2 regions of the Nakamurella sp. GG22 genome follow, and region 1 is predicted to be linked to the other one. Evidence: riboswitches for the same ligand, from Rfam matches in the RefSeq annotation. Region 1 holds a riboswitch; the other holds the start of a gene.

Evidence for each region. A riboswitch is a leader RNA that binds a small molecule or an ion and turns the genes downstream of it on or off. The one in region 1 is predicted to bind cobalamin.
Region 2: it holds a riboswitch for cobalamin, as region 1 does, so the genes downstream of both, ACVBEQ_RS25285 (ribonucleoside-diphosphate reductase subunit alpha) here and ACVBEQ_RS18980 (ABC transporter substrate-binding protein) in region 1, are expected to answer to the same signal.

Annotation. Positions count from the first base shown of each region.
Region 1 covers NZ_JBRIIO020000020.1:36,221-39,599, forward strand. The annotation lists gene ACVBEQ_RS18980 (ABC transporter substrate-binding protein) at 1-1,201, opposite strand, end outside; cobalamin riboswitch at 1,412-1,648, opposite strand; gene ACVBEQ_RS18985 (M56 family metallopeptidase) at 1,751-2,707, opposite strand; gene ACVBEQ_RS18990 (BlaI/MecI/CopY family transcriptional regulator) at 2,732-3,079, opposite strand; gene cydC (thiol reductant ABC exporter subunit CydC) at 3,179-3,379, opposite strand, start outside.
Region 2 covers NZ_JBRIIO020000040.1:36,672-40,050, forward strand. The annotation lists gene ACVBEQ_RS25285 (ribonucleoside-diphosphate reductase subunit alpha) at 1-1,722, opposite strand, end outside; cobalamin riboswitch at 1,848-2,071, opposite strand; gene ACVBEQ_RS25290 (RidA family protein) at 2,132-2,533, opposite strand; gene ACVBEQ_RS25295 (VOC family protein) at 2,694-3,119, shown strand; partial or broken gene ACVBEQ_RS25300 (YifB family Mg chelatase-like AAA ATPase) at 3,332-3,379, shown strand, end outside.

The DNA of each region.
Region 1 (3,379 bases):
CGCCGAGGATCAGGTCCGGCCGGACGACCCCCAGCTCGTAGAAGTTGTTGCCGCCGGACGGGGTGACGTCCTTCGCCGCGTTCCAGACGTTGCCGGTCTTGAACGCCTCGAACTCGGCGAACCGCGGTTCCTCGGCCAGCGCCTCGGCCTTGGTGGTCCAGGTGGTGCTGGCCAGCCACGCCGGCGCCGTTCCCGCCTTGGCGAAGACGGTCTCGACGTCGGTGCTGATCGAACCCGTCGTGGTGTCGGCCGCCCATGCGGTCGTGCCACCCGCGTCGGCGATCAGCCTGGCGTTGAACGACTTTCCGCCCGGGACGAACCAGGTGCCCTGGTAGGGCTGGCCGGGGACCACGGCGACGTCGGTGGCGTCCTTCATCTTTTCGGCGAGCGCCTCATAGTCGGTGCTGACGCCGTCGAAGAAGGACGCCGCTGCGGCCTCTGTCCCGGTCAGGGCGGCGAAGTACTTCACCCACTCCGCCCGGCCGAGGGGGTCGTTCTCCAGCCACTCGGCGTTCGCCAGGACCGGGATCCCGGCGGCCTTGATCACCGCATACGCCGGGTCGTCGGTGCCCGCCGTGATGACGGCCTGGGGCTTGCCCTTGACGACCGCCTCGGCGTCGACGGTGCCGGCCGCCGAGTACTCGACGACACCCGGCTCGGCAACCCGGTCGAGGACCTCCTTCTCGGAGATGAAGGCCTTCGACCCCACGCCGGTCAACGCGTCGAGCTGGTCGAGCGCGACCAGGCTGCCCAGGTGCGAGGTGGAACCCGAGTACAGCGACGTGACGGGGGTGGTGACGACGGTGGCCTCGGCCAGTTCCCCGGTCAGCTCCGGCTTCGGCGCTCCGCAACGGACCAGGACGTAGGACTCCGCCGACCCGCCCTGGGTCGGTTCCTTGACCGTCAACACCTGGTACGAGTCCTCGTACTCGATGGTGAAGTTGGTGGCGTACTCGACCTGCGACTTGGCCGGGAAGTAGTCGACGCCCTCGGTGTAGTCGGTGATGCAGCCTTTGTCGTCGAAGGTCGCGGCGGCGGAGCCGGTGGCACTGGCGCTGGCGGAAACACTTGCGGCACTGCCGCTCTCGGCGGTTGCCGCCGCCGAGGTCGGCGTGCTGGAGGACGATTCGGACGAACTGCAGGCGGCGAGCAGCGTCACCGCGGCGACGACGCCGATCAGGGAGGTCGCCCGGCGGCGCACCGTGCGCGCATTGGAACGCGGCCGGGTCGGGTCGTGGCGGGGGTGATCGTGGCGAGGGTGGTCGGGGTCAACCCTGGAGGCAGGGTGGAGGGGAGGCACAGAAGGCTCCTGGACAGGCCGAGCGGTGGCGGGTTCGGAGCCAGCGGCACGGACCACGGGGTGGCCCGATCGCGCGCGACCGTCCCTCGCGGTCCCGAACGACGTGGACCGGCGGTCCACGTACCGATGGCAGGTCTTCGGACTCCCGGGCGCTGCCGGCGCGATCGAGGAACGACCGTGCCGGACTTCCTACTGGCCATCGCTTCCCGGACGCTGTCGTCCAGTGCTGTACCCCACGGGGGTGGGGTGATGGCGGTCGTTCCCGATCACCGCTGCGGGGCAGTCCCGGATTCACACCGGGTTCCCTGTTGTCCCACCGGCCCCGTCACCACCGCCGCCGATGCGGTGAGGGTGAAGGATTCTGCGGACCATCAGCCGCGAGAAGGCTACTCCAGGAACGGCGATCCGTTGTTGCGGCGTACAGGGATCACACGGAGCCGGATGTCGGGTTCAGCTCCAGTGCAGCAGCAGCACGCTGGCCGGGATGGCCAGCAGCGCCAGGGACGCGAGGTAGACCAGGGCGATCTGCCAGCGCGCCAGCGGACGGGGGTCCAGCAACCGGCGGACCCGGTCGGCGACGGCGGTGCCGGCAATGGCCGGCGAGTCGGCCAGTCGGTCGGGCGGCACGAACGGCGGCGGCCCCGACAGTGCGACCTTCGCCAGCGCCGAAGCCAGTGCCGCACAGGAGGTTCGGCTCGCCGCCACGTCGTCGGCCAGCATCTCGGTGAGTTCGGACACCGCCCCACCGGCCGGCCTGACGCCGGGTACCCGGCCGAGGGCGATGGCCCACGCCTGGAACGGGAGCACCAGCAGGTCGTGCCGGGCGCGCAGATGCGCCCGTTCGTGCTGGATGACGGCGGCCAACTCCGCGTCGGTCAGCAGGTCGACCAGACCGGCGGACAGCACGACCCTGGAATGCCATCCGGGCAGCGTGTAGGCGACGGCGGCGCGGTGATCCAGAATCCTGACATCGGCGGGCCGGACGAGCCGGCGGGCACCGTTCCGTCGCTCCGCCGGGGCGGTGAGCAGGTCGAGCACCTGCCGGTGGGCGCGCCGCCGGCGGGCGATCAGCACCGCGGTACGGAGCAGCACCGTCAGCAGCACGGCCGTGAGAACGGCGGCGAGCAGGCCGCAGACCAGCCGCCACGCCGGCACGTCCAGCGAGCCCGTCAGCAGTGCGGCGAACCAGTTCCAGGCCCCGCCGAGCAGCCAGTCGCCGAGCGGTTCGACGGCGAGCACCACCAGTCCCGCGACGACGGAGAATCCGGCGGCCAGACAGACCGCCTGCCAGAGCACCAGGGCAGGCCGCGGTGATCGGCGCGGCCATCGGGCCCTGGCCAGCCGCTCGCTGACCGGGGCGGTGAGCACGAGTCCCACCGCGATGAGGAGCACTGCGAACAACGACACGGAGATCTCGCCGGAGATCACGTGCTACCGGCCGTCCAACGCCCGCCGCAACGCTTCGACGTCCTCGGCCGACACGCCCCCGACGAACCGGGTGAGCGTGGCGTCGCGGTCCGCAGAGGTGTCGAGGACCTGCTGCATGAGCGCCGCGGTGTGCTCGTCACGGTCGGCCACCGCCTCGTAGGAATGCGCCCGGCCGTCCCGGCTGCGCCGCACCAGGCCCTTGGTCTCCAGCCGGGACAGCACCGTCAGCACGGTGGTGACCGCAAGCTCCCGACCGGGCAGCAGATCCACCACCGCTCGCGCCGTCATCGGCTCCCCGGCGTCCCAGAGCACTTCGATGACGGCGCGCTCCAATTCGCCGCGGCCCGCCATCGACACTCCCGTCACCGGATAACCAACTCAATCCGGACGATTCTACATCGAGTAGAACCGTATGCCACCTGCTGCGTCGGTCGGCCTGCGGTGCGAACGTCATCCCGACCGCCGCGCGGTCGCCGGCACCCGCCGGCCGCCCTCCAGCACGACGACCTCGTCCGCCGCGCCGACATCCGACGGCCGGTGACTGACCAGGACGACGCTGCGATCCCCGGCTTCGGTGAGCAGCAGTCGGGTGACGGCGTCTGCCGTGGCCGGGTCCAGGTGGGCGGCCGGCTCGTCGGCCAGCAGGACGGG
Region 2 (3,379 bases), on a different contig from region 1:
CAGGTTCGACGAATGCACGACGCCGACGTGCTGCTGCGGCGAGCGCAGATTGCAGGCGTCCTTGAACGTGATCCACGGGTGCCCGGTCTCGAACAGCGTGGTCAGCATGCGCCGCCACAGCTGGACGGCGTCGACCCGGCGATGCACCCGGATCTCGCCGCGATCTGCAGCGGCCTCGTACTGCGCGTACCGCTCGGCGAAGGCGTTGCCGTACAGGTCGTGCAGGTCCGGGACCTCGTCGGGGGAGAATAACGTCCAGGTTCCACCCGCGCGGACCCGGCGCATGAACTCGTCGGGCACCCAGTGCGCGGTGTTCATGTCGTGGGTGCGCCGCCGGTCGTCGCCGGTGTTCTTCCGCAGATCGAGGAATTCCTCGATGTCGGCGTGCCAGGTCTCCAGGTAGGCGCAGACCGCGCCCTTCCGCTTGCCGCCCTGGTTCACCGCGACCGCGGTGTCGTTCGCGATCTTGAGGAACGGCACCACCCCGGACGAAAGCCCGTTGGTGCCCTTGATGTGTGCACCGATCCCGCGTACCGGTGTCCAGTCGTTGCCCAGGCCGCCGGAGTACTTGGCCAGCAGGGCGTTGTCCTTGATGGACGAGAAGATGCTGTCCAGGTCGTCGTCGACGGTGGTGAGGAAGCAGGAGGACAGCTGCGGACGGGCGGTGCCGGCGTTGAACAGGGTGGGTGTGGAGCACATGAAGTCGAAGCTTGAGAGCAGCCGGTAGAACTCGATCGCCCGGCCCTCCCGGTCGATCTCCCGTACCGCGAGACCCATGGCCACGCGCATGAAGAAGGCCTGCGGCAATTCGTACCGGGTGCCGTGATCGTGCAGGAAGTACCGGTCGTACAACGTCTGCAGTCCCAGGAAGGTGAACTGGTTGTCCCGCTGTGCGTCGAGTGCGGCTCCGATCCGGTGCAGATCGAATTCGGCGAGGACCGGATCCAGTTGTCCGAGTTTGATTCCGTGGCTGATGTACCGGGCGAAGTAGCCCGGGTAGAGGTCGGTCATCTCAGCGGCGGTCGGGGTTTCCGGTTGCCCGGTCAGGTGGGCCAGCGCCTCCTGCCGGAGAGTGTCGGCCAGCAGGCGGGCAGCGACCTGGGAGTAGCCGGGTTCGGTTTCCACCAGTGCCCGCGCGGCCATGATCGGGGCGAGGCCGAGTTCCTTGGTCGAGATGCCGTCGTAAAGGGCCGTTCTGGTGCCTGCCAGGACGGCGGCCTCGTCCACCTCCGGCAGATCCGCGCACGCCTCCGCGATGATGCGCCGGAGCCTCGCCTCGTCCAGCGGCGCCCGGGTGTCGTCCGACGCGACAACCGTGATCGTTTGGGCGACAGCACTTGTCGTGCCGTCCTGGCGGTCCGCGCGGGCCTTCCGGTGCTCCTCCCGGTAGAGGATGTAGGCACGGGCCACCGGCGCGTGGCCGCCGCGCATCAGCGCCAGTTCGACCTGATCCTGTACCTCTTCGAGGTCCACCGGCCGACCGGAATCGCCGTACCGGCGGAGCAGGGTGGTGGTGACCGCGTCCGTCATCTCGGTGACTTCCGCGCGCAGCCGGGACGACCGGCCGGCGGATTCCCCCTGAACGGCCAGAAACGCCTTGGTGATGGCCACGGCGATGCGGCCGGCATCGAAATCGGCGACGCTGCCGTTGCGGCGGGCCACCCGCATTCCATGGGCGGTAACGGGTTCCGACAGAGCTGTTCCGGGCAGTGTCTGGGTCATTGCTCTCTCCTCGCGAGCCGACTGAAGCCGGCGCGACCGGGGAGGAACGGACCGGCCCGACGCCGACGGCGGCGAGCCCGATTCCGCAGCGACCCTCCCACGGGGCACACCGACGCCGCGTGCCGACGGCACGCGCATCGAAGGCAGGTCTTCGGACTCGCGGGCACGACCGGCACGGATGCCGATCACCTACCGACCGTCGCTTCCCGGACACCTGGGCGTCCAGTGCTTGATGACGGCTTTCGTTCCCACTCACCGCTGCGGGGCAGTCCCGGGTTCGCACCGGGTTCCCTCTTGCCTCCGCCCGGGATTCAGAATCCCGGGCGGAACCTTCGACGCCAGAACCGTACATGTCGGGGCGGTGCTGGCTGGGGACCCCAACATGTCGTGTCGCGGCGTGTTCTGTGCCTCAGTCCGGAACCAGGGCTGCGATAGCGCTCACCTCGATCAGCGCGCCCGGAACGCCGAGGCCCACGACTCGCGCGGCGGTCACCAACGGCGGCGCGCCGGCCCCGGCCAATCGCGGTGCGATCGCGCCGTATGCGGCGCCGAGGTCGGCGTCCGCATCAATCAGCACCGTCCACTGCACGACGTCGGCGAGCGTGGCGCCAACCGCTTCCAGCGCGACGGTCACGTTGTCGATCGCCCGGACCGACTGATCGGCGACATCGCTCGAGACGACCGAGCCGGTGGTGTCCACACCGTTCTGGCCGCCGACGTAGATGGAGGCGGCGCCCGCTGGTACGACGGCGACATGACTGAACGCCGGGCTTCGGACGAGCCCGGCCGGCTGCAACAGGGTGATGTTCATGCCAGTCACGGTGCCATCAGTTCAGGACAGCCGGCGTCCGCTAATCAGAGCGGTTCCACATCGCTTCGCGCCAGCCGTTCTCGCTGTCGCTGAGCCGCTATCCGGCCCGGGCCGGGGACCAACTCGCGGGCACCGGCAACCGGTGCCATCCTCGATGACCATGAGCAGCGCCTCCTCGCGCCCCAGCATCTCGGTGATGTTGATCGTGTCCGACGCTGACGCAGCGGTGAGTTGGTACACGTCGGCGCTTGGTGCCGTCCCGTTGTGGGACCTCGGCGGCGTTGCTGGGCTCGACCTCGGTGGAGCCCCGTTCTTCGTCCACGAAGCCGTGCACGGCAAAGATCAAGAGCAGGGCCCGACAGCCGTCGGATTGACGACGACCCGGATCGAGGTGTTCGTCGATGAACCGAATGAACTGATCCAACGGGCTGCAGCCGCCGGCGCGACCGACGTGAAAGCGGTCAGCGCGCACGTCATGCCGTGGGGACTCCATCGTCAGGGTGGCTTTACCGATCCATTCGGTCATCGTTGGTCGGTGGGCGATCGCACCCCACTGCAACGATTCCCGACGCCGCCGTCGCAGTAAGCCTGCCTGCGGTGGTCGCGTTGCGGTAGGGATTTCTCTACGGTGACCGGATCCGTCTGTGCGAAGGGTCTTGCCGCGCGGGGGTTTGACTTTAGCCGCCTCCCTCCACATGTCGCTTCGCGGCCGCTGCTCCGGTTGTCCCCATGCGGTGGGTTGTCCACATTCCTTGGCTTCCAATGTTGGTGGTGTCGATCGGGTCGCAGGGTGGGGGCATGACGTTGGCGCGGACCTGGGCGGTCGCTCTGAATGGGATCACCGGG